Regions from separate parts of the Variovorax sp. efr-133-TYG-130 genome, predicted to be linked through region 1. Evidence: riboswitches for the same ligand, from Rfam matches in the RefSeq annotation. Region 1 holds a riboswitch; the other holds the start of a gene.

Evidence for each region. Region 1 has a riboswitch for thiamine pyrophosphate ahead of thiC (phosphomethylpyrimidine synthase ThiC). Riboswitches for the same ligand answer to the same signal wherever they lie in the genome.
Region 2: it holds a riboswitch for thiamine pyrophosphate, as region 1 does, so the genes downstream of both, QRN67_RS04520 (purine-cytosine permease family protein) here and thiC (phosphomethylpyrimidine synthase ThiC) in region 1, are expected to answer to the same signal.

Annotation. Positions count from the first base shown of each region.
Region 1 is NZ_JARVTD010000031.1:185,643-196,814, forward strand. Features, by position in the region: gene QRN67_RS26355 (AMP-binding protein) at 1-1,189, opposite strand, end outside; gene QRN67_RS26360 (isovaleryl-CoA dehydrogenase) at 1,337-2,509, opposite strand; gene QRN67_RS26365 (AraC family transcriptional regulator) at 2,650-3,678, shown strand; gene QRN67_RS26370 (thioredoxin family protein) at 3,986-4,312, opposite strand; gene QRN67_RS26375 (HAD family hydrolase) at 4,367-5,059, opposite strand; gene thiC (phosphomethylpyrimidine synthase ThiC) at 5,092-6,975, opposite strand; TPP riboswitch at 7,067-7,172, opposite strand; gene QRN67_RS26385 (YchJ family protein) at 7,199-7,633, opposite strand; gene QRN67_RS26390 (helix-turn-helix transcriptional regulator) at 7,769-8,527, shown strand; gene iaaH (indoleacetamide hydrolase) at 8,550-10,067, opposite strand; gene QRN67_RS26400 (metallophosphoesterase) at 10,165-10,998, opposite strand; gene QRN67_RS26405 (acyl-CoA dehydrogenase family protein) at 10,995-11,172, opposite strand, start outside.
Region 2 is NZ_JARVTD010000003.1:521,222-532,393, reverse strand. Features, by position in the region: gene QRN67_RS04530 (FAD-dependent oxidoreductase) at 1-836, opposite strand, end outside; gene thiD (bifunctional hydroxymethylpyrimidine kinase/phosphomethylpyrimidine kinase) at 881-1,729, shown strand; gene QRN67_RS04520 (purine-cytosine permease family protein) at 1,674-3,029, opposite strand; TPP riboswitch at 3,107-3,207, opposite strand; gene QRN67_RS04515 (adenylate/guanylate cyclase domain-containing protein) at 3,411-5,306, shown strand; gene QRN67_RS04510 (TetR/AcrR family transcriptional regulator) at 5,290-6,027, opposite strand; gene QRN67_RS04505 (aspartate aminotransferase family protein) at 6,125-7,429, shown strand; gene QRN67_RS04500 (NAD(P)/FAD-dependent oxidoreductase) at 7,434-8,510, opposite strand; gene fdxA (ferredoxin FdxA) at 8,468-8,797, opposite strand; gene QRN67_RS04490 (sulfate adenylyltransferase subunit 1) at 8,840-10,177, opposite strand; gene cysD (sulfate adenylyltransferase subunit CysD) at 10,177-11,118, opposite strand; gene QRN67_RS04480 (phosphoadenosine phosphosulfate reductase domain-containing protein) at 11,170-11,172, opposite strand, start outside.

The DNA.
Region 1 (11,172 bases):
CCGACTGTCCGGGCGGCATGATCGCGCCGGTCTCGGGGTCGACGATCTTCACCTCGAGGTGCGGCTGCACCGTGCCCACGGTGGACACGCGGCGGTCCAGCGGCGTGTCGGTGCTGCTCTGGCAGCTCACGGGGCTGGTCTCGGTCATGCCGTAGGCGATGGTGATCTCGCTCAGATGCATCTGGCTGACCACGCGCTTCATCACCTCGATGGGGCACGGCGAGCCTGCCATGATGCCGGTGCGCAGCGTGGAGAGGTCGAACTCCTTGAAGCGCGGATGGTCGAGCTCGGCGATGAACATGGTGGGCACGCCATGCAGGCCGGTGCACTTCTCGGCCTGCACCGTCTCGAGCACGGTGAGCGGATCGAACCCGTCGTTCGGGTACACGATGGCCGAGCCGTGCGTGAGGCAGGCCAGGTTGCCCAGCACCATGCCGAAGCAGTGGTACAGCGGCACCGGAATGCACAGCTTGTCGACGGGCGACAGCTTCATGCATTCGCCGATGAAGAAGCCGTTGTTCAGGATGTTGCGGTGCGTGAGCGTCGCGCCCTTGGGAAAACCGGTGGTGCCGCTGGTGAACTGGATGTTGATCGGGTCGGTGGCCTTCAGCGTCTTCTGGATCTGCGCGATGCGCGGATCGGCCGCATCGCCGCTGGCGAGCAGTTGGCTGAAGCGCCGCATGCCGGGCTGTTCGTCGCCCTGGCCGGGCCTGTCGATCCAGAAGATGTGCTGCAGCAGCGGCAGGCGCGCGGGGCCCAGCTCGCGCAGCATGCCCAGGTAGTCGCTGGTCTTGAACTGCGCCATCGTCACCAGCGCCTTGCAGCCGACCTTGTTGAGCGCGTACTCGAGCTCCGATGTGCGGTAGGCGGGGTTGATGTTGACGAGGATCAGGCCGACCTTGGCGGTGGCGATCTGCATCAGCACCCACGGCACGTTGTTGTGCGACCAGATGCCGACGCGGTCGCCGGTCTTCAGCCCCAGGCCCAGCAGCGCGCTGGCGAGCCTGTTGGATTCGGCCTGCAGTTCGCGGTAGGTGAAGCGCTGGCCTTCGTGGCGGCTGATGAGCGCTTCGCGGTCGGGCTGCCTGTCGACCATGTCGTCGAAGAAGTCGCCGATGGGTTGTTCGATGAGGGGGACGTCGGTGGCGCCCTTGCCGTAGCTCTCGGTCAGTGCTGCAGTCATGTTCATTTCCTTCCTTGTCTCCTTGTCTTGCTCCTTCCCCCTCTGGGGGAAGGCTGGGATGGGGGCAAGCGGCGCTTGTTCAGCCTCAGGCCTCATCGAACGCCGCTTGCCCCCACCCCTGCCCTCCCCCGGAAGGGGAGGGAGAAAAACAGCCTATGCCGTTTCAGCGAAAAGCTCGCGACCGATCAGCATGCGCCGGATCTCGCTCGTGCCCGCGCCGATCTCGTAGAGCTTCGCATCGCGCCACAGCCGCTCCACCGGGAACTCCTTCGTGTAGCCCACGCCGCCCAGCGCCTGGATCGCCTCGCCGGCCATCCACGTCGCCTTCTCGGCCGAGTACAGGATGGCGCCGGCCGCGTCCTTGCGGAAGGTGCGCGCATGGTCGTTGCGGTCGCAGGCCTTGCCAACGGCGTACACATAGGCACGCGTGGCCTGCCAGGTCGAATACATGTCCGCCAGCTTGCCCTGCATCAGCTGGAACTCGCCGATGCTCTGGCCGAACTGCTTGCGGTCGTGAATGAAGGGCAGCACCGCGTCCATGCAGGCGGCCATGATGCCCAGCGGGCCGCCCGAGAGCACCGCGCGCTCGTAGTCGAGGCCGCTCATCAGCACCTTGGCGCCCATGCCTTCGCCGCCCAGCACGTTCTCTTCGGGCACTTCGCAGTTGTCGAAGAAAAGCGGGAAGGTGTTGGAGCCGCGCATGCCGAGCTTGTCGAGCTTGTTGCCGGCCGAGAAGCCCTTGAAGCCCTTCTCGACGATGAAGGCCGTCATGCCGCGCGCGCCCATCTCGGGTTCGGTCTTGGCGTAGATGACCAGCGTGTCGGCGTCGCCGCCGTTGGTGATCCACATCTTGCCGCCGTTGAGCACGTAGTAGCCGTTCTTCTTCTCGGCCTTGAGCTTCATGCTCACCACGTCGGAGCCGGCATTGGGCTCGCTCATGGCCAGCGCGCCCACGTGTTCGCCGCTCACCAGCTTGGGCAGGTATTTCTTCTTCTGCGCATCGCTGCCGTTGCGGTGGATCTGGTTCACGCACAGGTTGGAGTGCGCGCCGTAAGAAAGGCCTACCGAGGCCGAGGCGCGCGAGACTTCTTCCATCGCCACGATGTGGGCCAGGTAGCCCAGCTCGGTTCCGCCGAACTCTTCCTTCACCGTCATGCCGTGCAGGCCGAGGTCGCCGAGCTTCTTCCAGAGGTCGTGCGGGAACAGGTTGTCGCGGTCGATGTCGGCGGCGCGGGGGGCGATCTCGTTGGCGGCGAAGTCCTGGATCGCGCTGCGCAGCGAGTCGATGGTCTCGCCCAGGTCGAAGTTCAGGCCGGGATCGTGCATGTGTCTTGTCTCCTCTGAAGGGGTCGGCGCGCAGTGCTACCCGCGCTGGATGGCGCTTGAAAGATCGCAGCTTACGCCTGGGCACGCCTCAATTGGCGCCACAATGGTTGCAAATTGCGCCACGACCGATCCGCAAAGCCATGTCGTCCCCGTCCTTCCTCAGACCCGCCCGCGCCGTCACGCCGATGGCCTTCGTGAGAGCCATCGTGCAGGGCTACGAGCGCTACGGCATGGACCCGGCCGAGGCCCTGAAGGCGGCACAGATCACGCCGCGCGAGCTGGCCCGGCCGGGCGCGCGGGTGACGGCCGCGCAGTTCGAGGCGCTGTCGGAACACGCCATGCAGGAGCTGGACGACGAGGCCCTGGGCTGGTTCGCGCGGCGCCTGCCCTGGGGCAGCTACGGCATGCTGTGCCGCGCCTCGCTCACCTCGCCCGACCTGGGCGTGGCCATCAAGCGCTGGTGCCGCCACCACCGCCTGCTGACCGAGGACATCGGCCTGGCGCTGGATGTGGCGGGCGGCGTGGCCACCCTGCGAATCACAGAGAACCGCCCGCTGAACGAGGCCTTCCGCGAGTTCTGCCTGGTGACGAGCCTGCGCTTCATGCACGGCTACATGTGCTGGGCGATCGATTCGCGCATCTCGCTGCGCAGCGCGGGCTTTCCGTTTGCCGCTCCACCGCACAGCGACGCCTATGCGCCGATGTTCACGCCGGAGGTGCGCTTCGACGCGCCGCAGGCGAGCATCAGCTTCGACGAGCGCTACCTCGCCCTGCCGCTGCAGCGCGACGAGCGCGCGTTGCGCGCCATGCTCAAGCGCGCACTGCCGCTGACCATCCTGCAGTACCGGCGCGACCGTCTGCTGGGGCAGCGCGTGCGCGAGCTGCTGCGATCGCGCGCCAGCGAGGCGACCACGGCCGAGGCGCTGGCGGGGCTGCTGAACGTGTCGGGCCGCACGCTGCACCGGCAGCTGCACGAGGAAGGCACGTCGCTGCAGACGCTGAAGAACGAGGTGCGCCATGAGCTGTCCGTGGAGCTGCTGCGGCGCACCACCCGGCCGATCAAGCAGGTGGCGCTGGCGGTGGGGTTCCGCAACGAGAAGAGCTTTTCACGCGCGTTCCTGCAGTGGACGGGGCATGCGCCGAGGGACTTTCGGCAGCTGGGGTTGTAGCGGGGGCGCGTTTGGGCGCCGTTGTTGCTTCGGGGCGTGTGCTCAGGGCATCGGGTACTCCCCTCCGCGAATGTCCCCCGGCCTGCGGCCTCCTCCTTTATTTCGCTGCGGGGAGCACCCGACGCCCTGAGCACGGGGCGCGCCGCTGGCGCTCGGCCGATCAACCGGCGCTCTGTCCAACGCTCACGACGATGGGGTGCCTTGCGCAGCGAAATAAAGGAGGAGCCCGAAGGGCGGGGGACATTCGCGGAGCAAGGTACCCCGTCGGCGTGAGCGTCGCCCCGAATCGACACAACCCACTGAGTCGTCAGGCCGACTGCGTGATGGACGCCAGCGCGTCGGCAATGGATTGGCTGTCTTCCGGCCGCACCAGCTTCGCGACTTCCTTGCCGTCGCGCATGAACACCAGCGTGGGCCACAGCCGCACGTTGAACGAACGGCCCAGCGGCCGGCCGCTGCCGTCTTCGGCCTTGATGCGGCGCACGTCCGGATATTTGGCAAATGCTTCCGCGATGTTCGGCTGCGCGGCCTTGCAGATGCCGCACCAGTTGGTGCCGAACTCGACCACGGCGGGGCCGGTGAGCGCATCGATCTCGGCGCGGTCGGGTTGCTCGGTCTTGTATTCGGAAGTCATGTGGCGATGTTCCTGTGCTGAAGGGCTGTCGATGCCCTTCATTGCACCAGAAACTCAGGCCGCCTGCAGGTCGTAGCCTGAAAGCAGCGCGGGCAATTCGGCCATGTCGCTGAACACGCGCACCACGCCCACGCTCAGCAGCGGCCCCGGCCCGCTGTGGCCCGATTCGCCGGTGCTGTAGCCGAACACGGTCGCGCCCGCGGCCACGCCCGCCATCGCGCCGGTGACGGTGTCCTCGACGATCGCGCAGCGGCGCGGATCGACGCCCAGCGCCTCGGCTGCCGCCAGGTACACGTCGGGATGCGGCTTGGAACGCGGCATTTCATGGCCGCTGAAGATGCGGCCCTGGAAGCAGTCCAGCAGGCCGACCTTGGCCAGCTGCAGCTCGACCTTGTGGCGGTCCGCGCCCGAGGCGCAGGCGATGCGGCCCTTGAGCCGCGCGTGGATCGCGCGGATGGCGGCCGGTGCGTTCGGAATCGCGACGAGGTCGCGCTCCAGTGCTTCGTTGCGCCGCGCACGGAAGCTGCGCAGCCACTCGTCGGTGATCTTCACGCCGGTCTTCGACTCGATGAGCGCGGCCTCGTCCTTCACCGCCTTGCCAGTGAAGGTGTTCATCGATTCCTCGGTGCTGAGGTGCCAGCCGAGCTCGCCGAGCATCTCGGCGAGCACGCGGTTGGTGATGGGTTCGGAATCGACGAGGACGCCGTCGCAGTCGAACAGGACCGCGGAAAAGGGAAAAGGGGTCATGCCTCCATGGTAGCAACGACCCCGCTGCAAGCTCAGGACACGGCCTTGATCGGGATGTAGATCTCGCCGCCGCCCGCCATGAATTCCTTCGACTTCTCTTCCATGCCCTCGGTCATGGCTTCGGCTTCGGCCACTCCCTTCTTCGCGGCGTACTCGCGCACTTCCTGCGTGATCTTCATCGAGCAGAACTTGGGGCCGCACATGGAGCAGAAGTGCGCCACCTTGCTCGAGTCCTTGGGCAGGGTCTCGTCGTGGAATTCGCGCGCGGTGTCGGGGTCCAGGCCCAGGTTGAACTGGTCCTGCCAGCGGAACTCGAAGCGCGCCTTGCTCAGCGCGTCGTCGCGCGAGCGCGCGCCCGGGTGGCCCTTGGCCACGTCGGCCGCATGCGCGGCGATCTTGTAGGCAATGATCCCCTGCTTCACGTCGTCGCGGTCGGGCAGGCCCAGGTGCTCCTTGGGCGTCACGTAGCAGAGCATCGCGGTGCCGGCCCAGCCGATCATGGCCGCGCCGATGGCGCTGGCAATGTGGTCGTAGCCCGGCGCGATGTCGATTGTCAGCGGCCCCAGCGTGTAGAACGGCGCCTCGTGGCAATGCTTGAGCTGCTCGTCCATGTTCGACTGGATCATGTGCATCGGCACGTGGCCCGGGCCTTCGATCATGGTCTGCACGTCGTGCTTCCAGGCGATCTGCGTGAGCTCGCCCAGCGTGCGCAGCTCGGCGAACTGCGCCTCGTCGTTGGCGTCGGCGCCCGAGCCGGGGCGCAGGCCGTCGCCGAGCGAGAAGCTCACGTCGTAGGCCTTCATGATGTCGCAGATGTCCTCGAAGTGCGTGTAGAGGAAGCTCTCCTTGTGATGCGCGATGCACCACTTGGCCATGATCGAGCCGCCGCGCGACACGATGCCCGTCATGCGGTCGGCCGTGAGGTGGATGAACGGCAGGCGCAGCCCGGCGTGGATGGTGAAGTAGTCGACGCCCTGCTCCGCCTGCTCGATCAGCGTGTCGCGGTAGATCTCCCAGGTGAGGTCTTCGGCCACGCCGCCCACCTTCTCCAGCGCCTGGTAGATGGGCACGGTGCCGATGGGCACCGGCGAGTTGCGCACGATCCAGTCGCGCGTGGTGTGGATGTTCTTGCCGGTCGACAGGTCCATCACGTTGTCGGCGCCCCAGCGGATGGCCCACACCAGTTTCTCGACCTCTTCCTCGATGCTCGAGGTGACGGCCGAGTTGCCGATGTTGGCGTTGATCTTCACCTTGAAGTTGCGGCCGATGGCCATCGGCTCGACTTCGGGGTGGTTGATGTTGGCCGGAATGATGGCGCGGCCGCGCGCCACCTCGTCGCGCACGAATTCGGGCGTGATGATGCGCGGAATGCTCGCGCCCATGGGGTTGCCCGCCACGCGCTTCGCACGCTCCTCGTTGGCGAGGTACTCGGCCATCCACTCGCGCTTGCCGTTCTCGCGCAGGGCCACGTACTCCATCTCGGGCGTGACGATGCCGCGGCGCGCGTAGTGCATCTGCGTGACGTTGGCGCCCGACTTCGCGCGGCGCGGCTGGCGCTGCAGCGCCGAGGCACCGGCGCGCAGCTCGGCCAGGCGCTGGGCGTCGCGGTCTTCGTTCTTGGCGCCGTCGTCCAGCGCGTGGTGCGAGCGGCCCTCGTAACTTTCAGTGTCATTGCGCTCGATGACCCAGGCGCCGCGCACGTCGGGCAGGCCGCGGCGCACGTCGATCTCGACCTTGGGGTCGGTGTAGGGGCCGGAGGTGTCGTAGAGCGAGACGGTCTCGCCGTTGGTCAGCAGCACGTCGCGCACCGGCACCTGCAGGTCGGGCCGGCTGCCCGGAATCACGCACTTGTGGGACGCGGGAAAGGGCTCGCGCGTGAGCGAAAGCAGCGAGGTGAACTTGTCGGGGGCATTCATCGGAGGCACTCCTTGTTGAGGAAAAGGGTGCTCCGCAATCGCTCGGTGGACTTCGGGAAGCCCGTCACGGAAGGGGGAGTGACGGACCGGAGTCAGGGAGTGCAGCTCTTCTTACGCCGGTATGACCCGGATCAAGTTCGCGGGTCGGCAGCTTTGCCATCTCAGCACGCCACATGCGTGCACCCCGGAGCGGGGCCGATTGTGCGAGCCGCCGGGCGGCGCGTCAAGCCAGGGGCTGCTGCAGGTCGCCGTCGAGATAGAACCAGCGCGCGCCCTCGCGCACGAAGCGGCTGCGCTCGTGCAGCCGGGTCGCGGCGCCGGTGGCCGCGCTGCGCTGGCGGGCGACGAACTCGACCTCGGCGTGGTCGGCGTCGAGCACGGAGCGCGAACGGATGTCCAGCCCCAGCCACTTGACCCCGGGCTCGAACTCGATGGAGGCCGGGCGCCTGGCCGCGTCCCAGGTGGCGAGCAGGTACTCGCCGCGCTCCAGCACGAAGGCCGAGTAGCGAGAACGCATCAGCGATTCGGCGTCCGGCGCCGGCGTGTTCTCGAAATCGTCGAGATAGCGGCCACAGCACAGGGCGTAGCCGATGGGCTTGTCGCGGCGGTCGGTACGGCCGCAGGGACAAGGTCCGGTGGTGGGATCGATGGCACTCATGAAGACCGCTATTGGAACACCTCGCGGGCCGGGTGCCGAGAGGGCAAGCCCCGGGGTGCCGCGCCGAGGGCATTCACCCTTGGCGCGGCGCTTGCTAAACGCTAGCTTCACAGCGATTCCACCGGAAGAACCGCGATGTACCTCACAGGCACTGAACAGCAGGCGTTGCGCGGCGTTTTCACGCTGCTGGCGCAGGACGCCGCCGGCAACGAGCGCGATATTCGCGAAAGCCTGGGCCGGGCGCTGCTCGACCTGCTGCGCGCGGACCAGTTCGCCTCGTTCGTGTGGGATGCGGGCAGCCGCAGCTTCGGCGCGCGCGTGGCGATCAACATGGAGCCCGCCAACCTCGACAGCTATGCGCAATGGCACCAGCACAACGACCCGATCACCTTCGTGCTGCAGTCGCGCCGCCGCGCCACGCGCGTGACCGAGGTGATGCCGCAGCGCGCCCTGATGCGCACCCCGTTCTTCAACGACTTTCTCTCGCGCGACGGCCTGCACTGGGGCATGAACCTGCATGCCTTCGAGGGCGAGCGCGCGCTGGGCGACCTGCGCATCTGGCGGCGCAAGGGACGCGGCGATTTCGGCGACCACGAGAAGGCGCTGCTGGACCTGATCGAGCCGGCGTTCGCCGGGGCGCTCCTGCGGGCGCAGCGGGCAGCCGCTTCAGCCGCCCCGAGCGACACGCGCGAAGCCGCATGGGCCTTGCTGAGCGTGCGTGAACAGGAGGTGGCCCGCTGCGTGCGCGAAGGGCTCACCGACAAGGAGATCGCGCGGCGCATGGCAGTGGGCGTGCCCACCGTGCGCACCTACCTGCGGCGCATCTTCGACAAGCTGGGCATCGAGCGCCGCGCGGCGCTCGCGGGCTGGAGCGCGCCGCCGGCCGGGCGCTGAACACGCACGCCGGCTTGCCTGCCTATTTGGGCGCGTTCAGCCGGCCGAGCACCTGTTCCACGGCGAGTCCCACGGACAGCAGCTTGCGGTCGCTGCCGGCCGGGCCGTCGAGTTCCAGCCCCACGGGCAGGCCCGTCGTCGCGCCGAGGCCCGAAGGCAACTGCACGCCCGGAATGCCGGCGTTGCTGCCCGGGTCGGTGTTCTGGATCAGCGCGCCGAAGTTCTCCGGGCTGCTGGCCTCGGGCGCCGCGGCCAGCGCCACGCGCGGCACGGTCGGGAACACCAGCGCGTCGAGCCTGTTGCTGGCGAAGGTGTCGCGGTAGAGCTTCTGCAGCGCGGGGCGGGCGACGCGCATCGCGTTGTCGTACACCGGCTTCGCATCGACCGTGCCGGTGGGCGCCGGCAGCTTGCGCGGGATCACGAAGGCGTCGAAGGTGCCCTTGACGTCGGGGCTGGCAATGCCTGCGGCGAGCTGCGCGATGTCCATGCCAGTGCGGTACTTCGCGAGGTAGGCCGCCATGTCGTCGTTCGCCTCGTAGAGCGCGAGCGGAAAGCCGATCGCGCCGTTGAGCTCCATCAGCTTCGGCATTTCCACATCCACCAGCGTGACCCCGGCCGCGCGCAGCTTGGCCAGCGCGGCGTCGGTGGCGGCGCGCGTGTCGGCATCGAGGTTGGCGTAGAAAGCCTGCACCACGCCGAGCCGCACGCGCTTCAGGTCGGCGGGCCGGAGCGGCTTGCCGCCGGCGATCACGCCGTCGAGCAGCGCCACGTCGGCCATCGACTGCGCCATCGGCCCGGCCGTGTCGCGCGTGTGCGAGATCGGCGCGATGCCCTGCTGCGGATAGCGGCCCATGCTCGGGCGCAACGACGCGCAGCCGTTGAACGCGCACGGAATGCGCACCGAGCCGCCGGTGTCGGTGCCGAGCGCGGCCGGCACCATGCGCGCGCCGAGTGCCGCGCCATTGCCCGAAGAAGAGCCGCCCGCGATACGGCTCGCGTCGTAGGCATTGCGCACGCCCACCTCGGGCCCGCTCTGGAACGCGGGGTTGTAGCCGGTGACGCCGAAGGCCAGCTCGTGCATGTTGGTCTTGCCGAGCACCACCGCGCCGGCGGCGCGCAGCCTGGCCACCACGGGGGCATCGGCGCCGGGCACGAAGCCCTTGAGCGCAGGCGTGCCGGCTGTCGCGGGCAGGCCCTGCACCTGGATGTTGTCCTTGATGGCCACGGGCAGCCCCGCGAGCGGCTTGCAACTGCCGCCGCGCTTGCGCAGCGCATCGGCGGCGCGCGCCTGCTTCAGTGCGCCGGCTTCGTCGAGCGCGATGAAGGCATTGAGGTTCGCCCTGGCCTTGGCCTGGGCGATGTAGGCCGTGACCAGCTGCTCGCTGGTGACGGTACCGGCGCACAGCTGCTTCGCGGCTTCGGTCGCGGTCAGCATGGCGATGTCAGGCGCGGCGGCGGTCTGCGCCTGCGCCGGCAGGCTGGGGGCGCCAAGGCACAGCAGGGCCAGGGCGGTGGCGGGAACGGATTTTGAAATGGACATGGCGAAGGCCTCCGACAAGAGAGGCCGCCATGCTGCGCTTGCGTCGCGCGGTTGTCTGTCGTCGAAACCGATGACAGGCTGACGGATGGGTAACCGGCTAGCGGAACATCACCCACTCGGGCCGCATGTTGAAGCGCACCGGCAGGATGCTCACGCCGAGGCCGCTGGTTACGTACATGCGCCTGCCCTTGTGCGAGATCCAGCCGTAGGCCCATTCGCGCGGCGCCGCGCCGGGCACGATCAGTGCGCCATGGCCCGGCACGCTGACCTGTCCGCCGTGCGTATGCCCCGCGACCACGAGGCCTCTTGTGCGCGGCATGGTCGCGAGGCTGAAGGGGTCGTGCATCATGACCAGTGTCGCTGCCTCGGACGGCACGCCGGCCAGCGCGCGCATCGGGTCCGAATGGCCGGTCGAGTGATCGCCGATACCGACCACCCAGAGGTCGTGGCCGGGCACTTGCACCGAAGCGTTTTCCAGCACCCGGATGCCCTGCGCGGCCAGTGCCTTGGCGATGCGTTGGCCGTCATGCCACCAATCGTGGTTGCCGAGCACTGCATACACGCCGTGCGGCGCCTTCAGGCGGCCGAACACCACGGCCATGTCTTCGATGGGCAGCGACTCGTCGCCACCCGAGCCAGCCAGGAAGTCGCCGGGCAGCAGCACGATGTCGGGCTGCGCTGCATTGATGTCGTCCACGACGCTTGCGGCGCGCCCAAGGCCGTTGACGCGCCATGCCGAACGCGAGGTAAGGTGCCAGTCGCTCGCCACCGCCACCTTCAGTCCCGGCGGCGCCTGCCATGCAGATGAGCCCAGGGGTTCTACACGCACGGCCACCCAGCGCGGCTCGATGACGAAGCCCCATAGCGCGAGCCCCGCCAGCACGCATGCCGTGGCAATCCAGCCCCACCGCCGTCCGCTGCGCCGGTTCACGCCAGCGCGCGTTGAATCAAGAGCTTCTGGATGTCCGAGGTGCCTTCGTAGATCTGGCACACGCGCACGTCGCGGTAGATGCGCTCCAGCGGGAAGTCGTTCACGTAGCCGTAGCCGCCCAGCGTCTGGAGGGCGGCGCTGCACACGCGCTCGGCCATCTCGCTGGCGAAGAGC
Region 2 (11,172 bases), on a different contig from region 1:
AGTTCCAGTGTGGAGCGCACGCTGGCGGGCGACATGTCGTCCGATTCGATCTCGGTCGCGCCGATCACGAACAGGTTGCCCGGCTTGGGCGCGATGTAGAGCGGGTAGCGCGGATGGACCAGGCGCGTGGGCCGCCGCAGCGTCACTTCAGGGGCGTGCACCCGGATCACTTCGCCGCGCACGCCGCGCAGCGCATTCCACTGGGGCCTGGCGCCGAGGCCGCGGCAGTCGATCACCCGGTCGGGCTGGCCCGGTGCGCCGGGCGTGAAGTCCGAAGGCGCGCGCGCCGATTGCCAGTGCAGTGTCACGTTAGGGCTTGCCTGCAACGTGACGAGCAGGGATGCGAGCAGCGCGCGGTTGTCGAGCTGGCCTTCGCCTGGCAGGAACAGGCCCTGCACGAAGCGCTGCCCGAGCGAGGGTTCAAGGGCGGCGATCGCCTTGCCGTCGAGCGTTTGCATCGGCGCGAGCTCTGGCACCTGCGTGCCGGTGTTGGCAAGCACGCGCGCCAGGCGTGCGGCTTCGGCGGCGTCCTGACGGTGCCACAGCACCAGCGTGCCTTCGCGCTGGAAGAACACGGGCTGCGCCAGCTTTGCAAGCAGCTCGGGCCAGCGCGAGAGCGCGTGCTGCCCCATGCGCACGACCGACACCGGCGCCACCGCCGATTCGGCCAGCGGCGCGAGCATTGCGGCTGCCACGCGTGCGGCAGCGCCTTCCGCATCGGGGCTGCCCGCTTCGAACAGGTCGACCTTGCAGCCCGCCTGCGCGAGCGCGACCGCCATCAGCCGGCCCATGAGGCCCGCGCCGAGGACGGCGGCGGATTGAAAAGGAAGGCTCATGGTCTCGCTCCTTCCGGCCATGGATACCGCCGATAATTTTCGGCATGACCCAAGCACCCACCCAGCGCTATGCACGCGTGCTCTCCATTGCCGGCTCCGACAGCGGCGGCGGCGCCGGCATCCAGGCCGACCTCAAGACCTTCGCGGCGCTCGGCTGCTATGGCATGACGGCCATCACCGCGCTCACCGCGCAGAACACGCTCGGCGTGTCGGGCATCCACGGCGTGCCGCCCGACTTTCTCAAGGCGCAGATCCAGGCCGTGGTGGAAGACATCGGCGTCGATGCCGTCAAGCTCGGCATGCTGCACGCGCCCGAGATCGTCGAAGTGGTGGCTTGGGCCATCGACCGCTACCAGCTGAAGAACGTGGTGCTCGACCCCGTGATGGTCGCCACCAGCGGCGACCGGCTGATCGCGGCCGAGACGGTGCAGGTGCTGGTGCGCGAACTGTTCCCGCGCGCGCTGGTGGTCACGCCCAATCTCGACGAAGCCGCGCTGCTCATCGGCCATCCCATCGACGGTATCGATGCGCTCGACGGCGCGGCCGACGAACTGCTGGCGCTCGGCGCCAAGGGCGTGCTGCTCAAGGGCGGCCATCTGCCGGGCGACGACGTGGTCGACGTGCTGCTGCAGTCCGGCGGCGAGCGCAGGCGGCTGGCTTCGAAGCGCATCGACAGCCCCAATCTGCACGGCACCGGCTGCACGTTGTCGTCCGCCATCGCCGCGCACCTGGCATTGGGCGCGGCGCTGCCGGAGGCGGTCGAGCGCGCGCGTGCGTACATCCTCGGCGCGATGGCCGCGGGGGCGGATGTGAAGATCGGCGCGGGTCATGGTCCTCTCAACCACGGCTTTGCGCCAGTGCCGACGCACCGCTTCGCGCTGACGGCCGGCTGAGCCACGCGAGCGCGAAGGTCGCGGCCAGCGTCGGCAATGCCGAGCCGAACTGCGGTGCCCATTTGGCCAGCGCGTGGTACGCGGCAATGCCCGCGATCCAGATCAGCGCGGCGCCGAAATCGATCTTCCGCGCACCGCCTACCGACACGGACTGTCCGCTGCCAAGCCGCCCGATGATCACGCCGTAGAGCGGCACGAACACCGAACTCAACAGCAGCAGGAAGGGCTCCAGCGTGTGCATCGGCAGCACCAGCGCAAAAGCGATGCACAGCGCGGCCAGCAGCAGGCCCCAGCGCTTCACGCTCCAGCGCGGCAGCAGGCTGTGCGTGGACACCGCACCCGAATACACGTCGCCGTAGGCGTTGTCGAGCTCGTCGATCAGGATCAGGCCCAGCGCCAGCAGGCCGCCCTGCGCGAGCAGCAGCGCCGTCACCAGTTCGGTGCCCGGCTCGGCCACGCTCACCACCATCACGCCCAGCGCATAGCACCAGATGTTGGCCAGCGCATAGCCGAGCCAGGTGCCGCTGAAGGCGCTCCCCAGGCCCCCGGTGCCGCGCTTGCCGTGCCGTGCGTAGTCGGCCACCAGCGGCAGCCATGACACCGGCATCGCGATCACCAGGTCCAGCGCGCCGAACATGCCCATGCTGCCGTCGCCCGGCCGCGCCCAGAAAGCGTCGAGTCCCTTGGCATGCAGCCGCGTCGCGAACTGCCAGCTGAGCCACAGCAGCGACAGCACCACCAGCGGCAGCCCGAAGCGGCTGACGAAGCGCCGCACCAGCTTGACCATCGAGCCCGCGAGCAGGGCCAGCAGCACAGCGCCCCAGAGCAGCGTGGTCAGCACGCCGCCCCATGCCGAGCCGATGGAGGGGCCGAAGGCCGCCTGGCCGATGGCCTGCGTGCCCTCGCGCATGACGACCAGCTCGAAGGTGGTCCAGCCCACCAGTTGCACGATGTTCAGCAGCACCGGCAGCCGCGCGAAGGCACTGCCGTAGGTGGCGTGCATGAGGCCGGCGCTGGCGAGGCCGCTCTCGCAACCGAGCCGCGCGGTCCAGGCCAGCAGGCCCGCGCCAAGGCAGGAGCCCAGCACGATGGCGATGGCCGCGTCCCGCGTGCCCACGGCGGGCACCAGGTACGCGCCGATCTGCATCACCAGCAGGCCGACGCCCAGGCTGAACCACAGCGCGGCGTGGTCGTGCCAGCCGAACACGCGCCTGGACGCGGGCAACGGCGTCAGCGCCTCGTTGGATGAGGCGGATCCGGCGTTGCTGCTGCGATCGTCGTTGTTGTCGTCTTGTGCCATCCGTTTGCTCCAGTGCAAAAGGTTTGGCAGGTGGGCGGGGCCCGAGCGACACGGTCGTCACGCGAGACAACGTGAGCGGCCAACCGGACCAGCTTCCCTGCGCGAGGATTACCTCAATCAGGTTCAAAGGGACTTTCTCAGCCGGACGGCAAGCCGTGCAGCACCCCTAGCAATTGCGCCGCGGGCAACCCACGGCGCGGCCCGGAGTTTATCCGCTGCGGGGAAGCCGCAATGGCAGACGTGCCTTTGCAGGCAAGGGGAAACCCTCGGGCCGCGCGTGCCCGCGCGCGAGAATCGCCGCGCCCGGAACAACAAAACAGAAGAAAAGGGCGCGCGTGCCGATAAGCAGACAGGAAACAAAAAAAGGGAGAGGGAAATTGCATGGCCGATGAGGATTTCAAGGGCGCACGCCTGCGGCGTTTCAGGGTCGACGTGGGCTCCATCATCTGCGCCGTCGCGCTGGTGCAGTCGCTGTTGCTGGTGGCCTTCGGCTACTGGGCGGCGGAGAAGCTGGTGTCCAAGGTGGGCACGGCCGCGCACAAGACCAACCACGACCGGGTCGAGGACAACGTGCTGGCGTTCCTCGCCAAGACCGAGGGCGTCATCCGCGCCATCGCCGATTCGCCCAGCGTGCACGCGACCGGCGAAGACGGCGAGCAGACCGCCGAGATGCTCTGGACCATGCTGGAGCAGACCCCCGAGCTCGACAGCATCAACGTGGCCACCGACGACGGCCATGTGATGATGGCCGTGCGCTACCCGGTTCCGGCCATCCGCCAGGTACTGCGCGGCCCGGACTTCAGCACCGAGACCTGGCAATACAAGAGCTCGCCGGACCTCGACGGCGGCGACGCCAGGCAGCGCTTCGCGACGACGTCCATCTCCTCGTACCGCAGCGACTTCGACCCCGAGAAGCGAACCTGGTACCGGGAGGCGGTGAAGGCGAAAGGCCCGGTGTGGACTGAGCCCTTCCTGATGAGCGACGCGCAGGAACTCGCCGTCGGCCACGCACGGCCCTCCGGGCGAGTCGACGACGAGGGCCACCGGCGCGGGCTCGTGGTCGACGCGAATGTGTCGCTGGGGCATCTGTCGAGGCTGGTGCGCATCTTCGGCGCGCTCGGCAGCGGCGACAGCGCCTTGCTGAGCTCCGACCATCATGTGATCGCCCGCAGCGACCATCCCGACCCGGTGCGCGAACTCGAGTCGCCCGACACCGGCGTGCTGGGCGCCATCCATGCTCACATGCTCGCGAAGAGCACGGCCGGCGGTGCCGACGACCTGGCTTTTTCGATGGCGCACGACGGGCGCAGCTACCTCGTGCAGACCTCGCACATCCCCCATACGCGCTGGCAGCTCGTCAGCTGGGAGCCCGAGGAGACGGTGCTCGGGGGCCTGCAGCGCTCGGTGCTGTGGGCATTGCTCATGACGCTCAGCTTCCTCGGACTGGCGCTGTTGCTCTCGCTGCGCTTGTCCAAGCTGGTGACAGGGCCCATCGAGAACCTTTCGCGCGTCGCGCGCCGCATCGGTCGGCTGGAGCTGGACAACCTGCCGCTCGAGCCGAGCCGGGTGCTGGAGGTCCAGCATCTCAACCAGGCGCTGGACGAGTCGGCACGCAGCCTCCAGGCGTTCAGGAAGTTCGTGCCGGTCGACATCCTGCGCCAGCTCGTGGTCAAGGGCCACGCGCTGACGCCGGGCGGTTCGCCGCGGCGCGTCACGGTGATGTTCACCGACGTGGAAGGCTTCACCAGCATCTCCGAATCGATGCAGGCCGACGTGCTCGTGAGGCAGTTGACCGAGTACTTCAACCTCGCGTCCGGCATCTTCGCGCGGCACGGCGGCGTGGTCGACAAGTTCATGGGCGACGGCATCATGGTGCTGTGGGGCGCCCCGGCCGACCTGGAAGATGCGGAGTACCGCGCCTGCCTGGCGGCGCTCGAGCTGCATGACCGGATGAGCGCGCTCAACGCCAAGTGGCGCGCCGAAGGCCTGCACGAGTTCCGCACGCGCATCGGCATCCACACCGGCCTGGTGATCGCCGGCGTGCTCGGCTCGAGCAACCGACTGTCGTACACCGCCATCGGCGACACCATCAACGCGGCAAGCCGCATCGAGGCCGCCAACAAGGAACTGGGCACGCGCACGCTGATATCGCAGGACACCTTCGACGGGCTGGGCGGGCGCCTTGCCACGCGCCGCATCGAGGAGCTGGCCGAGCTGCGCGGCCGGCAGACGCGCATGGTGCTGTACGAGCTGCTGGGGCCTACGCCCCCGGCCTGACCCTGCGCGCGAAGGCTTCGAGCCCGTCGATGGTCATCTGGATGTGGCGCTCGAAGCTGCTGTCCAGCGGCACGGCGGTGCCGTTGTCCCAGCGCACGATGAAGGCCTTGTTGGCCAGCAATGGCAGGTTGCGCGCGAGCACCGGGTGGTCGAGCGGGCGGATGGTGTGCACGCGTTCGCGCAGTTCCTCGGCCCAGGCCTGGGTGTTGTCGGCGGGCAGGGGCGAGAACTCCATCGTCAGGAAACCCAGCATCGCCGCGATCACGCAGTTGTAGGCCTCCAGCAGCGGTTCGCCCTCGAAGCCCGCCTCGGTCAATGCGGCCAGGACGCCTTCGACCAGCTCCGTCGGCAGGCTGCCGTTGGACACGAGTTGCGCGCCCAGCAGCTGCGCGACGTTCGGGTGGCGCCGCACGGCGTCGCGGCAGCGGCGGAACAGCTCCGCGATCCATGCCTGCCATTCGAGCTTGCCCGCAGGCGGCGCAACGCCGGCCATGACGGCGGCCGCCACCTCGGCCAGCAGGGCTTCGCGCGTGCTGACGTGCCAGTGCACCGTCGCCGGATACACACCGAGCTGCGCCGCCACCTCGCGCATGCTGAACGCGCCGAGGCCGAATTCGTCGATCAGCGCCAGCGCGACTTCGGCGATGCGCTGTTTCGTCAGTTCTCCGCCGCCGGCGGGGCGGCCAGCGGAGCGGGGCTTGGGTGGCGGGGTCGTCTTCATGGTCGATGCCATTGTGCGGCAGTTCAATTGATCGTATAAACAATATTAATTGTTCAGTGACCAATTAATCCCTGTCTGCAAACCAAGGACATCCGCCATGACCCATGCCGCCATAGACCAGGCCCTTGCCGATGCGTACCGGCGCTTCACCGACGCCAATCCGGCCAGCCAGCGCCAGTTCGAGGCGCAGGCGCGCTACATGCCCGGCGCCAACAGCCGCTCCGTGCTGTTCTACGCGCCGTTCCCCCTGACCATCGCCAGGGGCGAAGGCGCCGCGCTGTGGGACGCAGACGGCCACCGCTATGCCGACTTCATTGCCGAGTACACGGCCGGCGTCTACGGTCACTCCGCGCCGGAAATCCGCGATGCGGTCATCGAGGCGATGCAGGGCGGCATTAACCTCACCGGGCACAACCTGCTCGAAGGACGGCTGGCCCGGCTGATCTGCGAGCGCTTTCCGCAGATCGAGCAGCTGCGCTTCACCAACTCGGGCACCGAGGCCAACCTGATGGCGCTCACGGCGGCGCTGCACTTCACGGGGCGCAGGAAGATCGTCGTGTTCTCGGGCGGCTACCACGGCGGGGTGCTTGGCTTCGGCGCCAAGCCTTCGCCGACCACCGTGCCGTTCGACTTTCTCGTGCTGCCCTACAACGACGCGCAATCGGCCCGCGCGCAGATCGAACGGCACGGCCCCGAGATCGCCGCGGTATTGGTCGAGCCGATGCAGGGCGCGAGCGGCTGCATTCCGGGGCAACCCGACTTCCTGCAGGCCCTGCGCGAGTCGGCCACGCAGGTGGGCGCGCTGCTGGTCTTCGACGAAGTCATGACTTCGCGGCTCGCGCCGCATGGGCTGGCGAACAAGCTCGGCATCCGTTCGGACCTGACCACGCTGGGCAAGTACATCGGCGGCGGCATGTCTTTTGGTGCGTTCGGCGGGCGCGCCGACGTGATGGCACTGTTCGACCCGCGCACCGGTCCGCTGGCCCATTCGGGAACCTTCAACAACAACGTGATGACGATGGCGGCCGGCTATGCCGGGCTCACGAAGCTCTTCACGCCCGAGGCGGCCGGTGCGCTGGCCGAGAAGGGCGAGGCGCTGCGCGCGCGGCTCAACGCGCTGTGCGCGAACGAGGGCGTCGCCATGCAGTTCACCGGCATCGGCTCGCTGATGAACGCACATTTCGTGCAGGGCGATGTACGCAGCAGCGAAGACCTGGCGGCGGTCGACGGCCGGCTGCGGCAGCTGCTGTTCTTCCACCTTCTGAACGAGGGCATCTACAGCTCGCCGCGCGGCTTCGTCGTGCTGTCGCTGCCGCTGACGGATGCGGAGATCGACCGCTACGTGGCCGCCATCGGCAGCTTCATCGGCGGGCACGCGGCGCTGCTGCCCCGCGCGGACTAGCGGATCAGGCCTTGCGCACGCCCAGCAGCTCGTGCAGCCGCGTGCTGGTGGTCGTGTACTGCAGCGGCACGGCCTTGCCCGGGAACACGATGGCCGTGGCGCCCCAGGCGGCCAGCGTGGCCTCGTGGAAGCCGCAGACGATGAGCTTCTTCTTGCCCGGGTAGGTGTTGATGTCGCCGACCGCGAACACGCCGCGTTCGCGGGTTTCGTATTTCTCAGTGTCGACCGGCACCTGCTTGCGCTCCAGCTCCAGCCCCCAGTCGGCGATGGGGCCGAGGCGCGGGGAGATGCCCAGGCAGGCGATCAGCGCGTCGAGCGGCAGGTCGAGCGTGGTGGCGTCGGGCGTGACGATCTGGAGCTGCTTGCCGTCGAACGCGCCGGGTTGGCCGACCTTGAAGGCCAGCTTGCCCTCCGCCACGAGCCGGCGCATGGCCGCGACCGTGGCCTCGTCGGCCTGGAAACCGTCGCGGCGATGGACCAGCGTGACATGCGCGGCCGTGCCGGTCAGCGCAATGGCGGTCTCCAGCGCGACGTCGTCACCGCCGTTGACCACGACGGCCTGCCCGGCGAAGCGGTCCAGCGAATCGGGGTGATAGAAAAGAGACGTGCCCTCGAAGCGCTCGATGCCTTCGACGGCGATGCGCTTGGGCACGAAGGCCCCGACGCCCGCCGCGATGAATACCGTCTTCGCCAGGAAGGCCTTGCCCGCCGAGGTGGTGAGCAGCAGCCGTTCGTCAGGTTGCCGGGCCAGCGTGGCCACCTGCTCGCCGAAGTGGAACTGCGGCTTGAAGGGCGCCACCTGCTGCAGCAGAGACTGCGCCAGGTCGCGCCCGCTGGTCACGGGCGTGCCGGGAATGTCGTAGATGGGCTTGCCGCCATACAGCGCCACGCACTGGCCGCCTGCGGCGGGCAGTGCGTCGACGATGTGGCAGGAGATTTCGAGCAGGCCCAGCTGGAAGGCCTGGAACAGCCCGACGGGGCCGGCACCGACGATCAGCGCGTCGGTCTCGATGGGAGCGGCGATGGCGGCCGGCTGCTTCAGCGGACCAGCTCCCCAATCTTGTCCGTCTTGTCTTTCCATTCTTCGGCATCAGGCAGCGCGGGCTTGCGCTTGGTGATGCTCTTCCAGCCGTCGGCCAGGGCCAGCTCGGCGTTGATCTTGATGAATGCGATCTGGTTGGCCGGCAGGTCTTCCTCGGCGTAGATGGCGTTGACCGGGCACTCGGGAATGCAGACCGCGCAGTCGATGCATTCGTCCGGGTCGATCACCAGCATGTTGGGACCTTCGCGGAAGCAGTCGACGGGGCAAACGTCCACGCAGTCGGTGTATTTGCAACGGATGCAGGCTTCGGAGACGACGTGGGTCATTTGTCTTTTTGCGTCAGAAGTGGTCGGGAAAAACCCTAGATTTTAGGCCTTTGCGGCGGCGGGCTGCACAAGTACGGCGGCAGCGGTCTTGTGGGAGGCCGTATCGACCAACACCAGCGAGCCCAGCGCGCGCGATTGCGTGAACGGGAGCACCGCCAGCGGCTGCTGCAGCGCCAGCACCACGTCGCCGATGGAGTTGGCTTCCAGCTGCGTTGCGGGCTCCGATTCGAGCGTGGTGATGTTCACCCGGTCGACGATGCGCGCCACCTTGGCCTTGACCCAGCGGTGGCCCTGCAGCGCCCAGTACACGCGGCCCGCGACCAGCGGCTCGTCGTCGAGCCAGGCAACGGTGGCGGTGATCTCGCGCACCGGCTCGAAGGCGCCGGGCGCCAGCAGCCAGTCGCCGCGCGACACGTCGACCTCGCGGTCGAGCACGATGCCGGCGCTGTGGCCCGCGTGCACCGACTTCGGCTGGCGCGTGTGGCTCAGCACCTGCGCCACGGTGGCGGTCTGGTTGCTCGGCAGCACGGTCACGCGCTGGCCGGGTTCCACGTGGCCCGAGGCGACGCGGCCCCAGAACACGCGGCGGCCCTGCGAGGTGTCGGCGGAAGAAGAGAACTTCTCGACCCACTGCACCGGGAACGCGAAGGGCACGGCCTCGTCCTGCGCCGTGACCGGCAGCTCTTCGAGCAGCTCCAGCAGGCTCGGGCCTTCGTAGCCCACCCAGTCGGCGTGGCGCGTGGCCACGTTCCAGCCCTTGAGCGCCGAGATCGGCACGATGGCCCCGACCTGCACGCCGGCCGCTTCGGCAAAGGCGGTCAGTGCGGTCGAGATGCGCTCGAAGGCCAGGCCGGCATCGGCGATGGCGTCGAGCTTGTTCACCGCGAACACGATCGACTGCACGCGCAGCAGATGGCACAGCAGCGTATGGCGGCGCGTCTGCGGCAGCAGCTCGCGCCTGACCACGGTGCCGTCTTCCACCTCGGCGGCCCAGGCCAGCTTGGTCGCGTCGACCAGCACCACGGCGGCGTCGGCGGCCGAGGCGGCGGTGACCATGTTGCGCGTGTACTGCTCATGGCCCGGCGCGTCGCCGATGATGAACTTGCGCTTGGCGGTCGAGAAATAGCGGTAGGCCACGTCGATCGTGATGCCTTGTTCTCGCTCGGCCGAGAGGCCGTCGGTCAGCAGGGCGAGGTCGGTTTCGCCGCCGCGCTGCACGCCGGCCAGCTGGTCTTGCAGCACGGTCTTGCTGTCGACCAGCAGGCGGCCGATCAGCGTGCTCTTGCCGTCGTCGACCGAGCCGCAGGTGATGAAGCGCAGGGCGGTGCCGGTGTCGCCGTGGACGGCGGTGTTCACAGGGGTTGCAGTCGTCGTACTCATCAGAAATACCCGTCTTTCTTGCGCTTCTCCATGGAAGCTTCCGAAGTCATGTCGTCCATGCGGGTCGCGCCGCGTTCGCTCACGTCCACCGACAGGGTCTCGAGCACCACGTCGTCGGCATCGGCCGCCAGGCTTTCCACCGGGCAGGTGGTGGTGATGTCGCCCACGGTGCGAAAGCGCACGTCGCGCACCTGCACCGTCTCGCCGTCGCGCGGCGGGGTCAGGTCTGTCACGGGCACCAGCAGGCCGCGGCGCTCCACCACCTCGCGCTTGTGCGTGTAGTAGATCGAGGGCAGGCCGACTTCCTCGCGGGCGATGTACTGCCACACGTCGAGCTCGGTCCAGTTCGAGATGGGGAACACGCGGAAGTGTTCGCCCGGGGCCAGGCGCGTGTTGAACAGCGTCCACAGTTCGGGGCGCTGGTCCTTGGGCTGCCACTGGCCGAAGCTGTCGCGGTGCGAGAAGATGCGCTCCTTGGCGCGCGCCTTTTCCTCGTCGCGGCGGGCGCCGCCGATCAGCGCGTCGAAGCGGAATTCCTCGATGGCTTCCAGCAGGGTCACCGACTGGTGCGCGTTGCGCGACTCGCCCGGGTGGGCCAGGCGCACGGTGCCGCGCTTCATGGAGTCTTCGACGCTGCGCACGATCAGCTCGGCGCCCAGTTCCCTGGCGCGCTGGTCGCGATAGGCCGTCACTTCAGGGAAGTTGTGGCCGGTGTCGATCATCAGCAGCGGGTAGGGGATGCGTCCCACGCCGAATGCCTTTTCCGCGCACTTCAGCAGCACCAGCGAATCCTTGCCGCCCGAGAACAGCAGGGTGGGGCGCTCGAAGGCGGCCGCCACTTCGCGCAGGATGAAGATGGTTTCTTCCTCCAGCGCATCGAGGTGCGTGTTGGACAGGTGTGCCGGCGGCAGCAGCAGATCGGTTTCGGTACGGGCGTTCATCGGGTGGGGTGCTTGCTGGATGCTGGGAATCGGTGAGGCGCTGGCGCTCGCTCA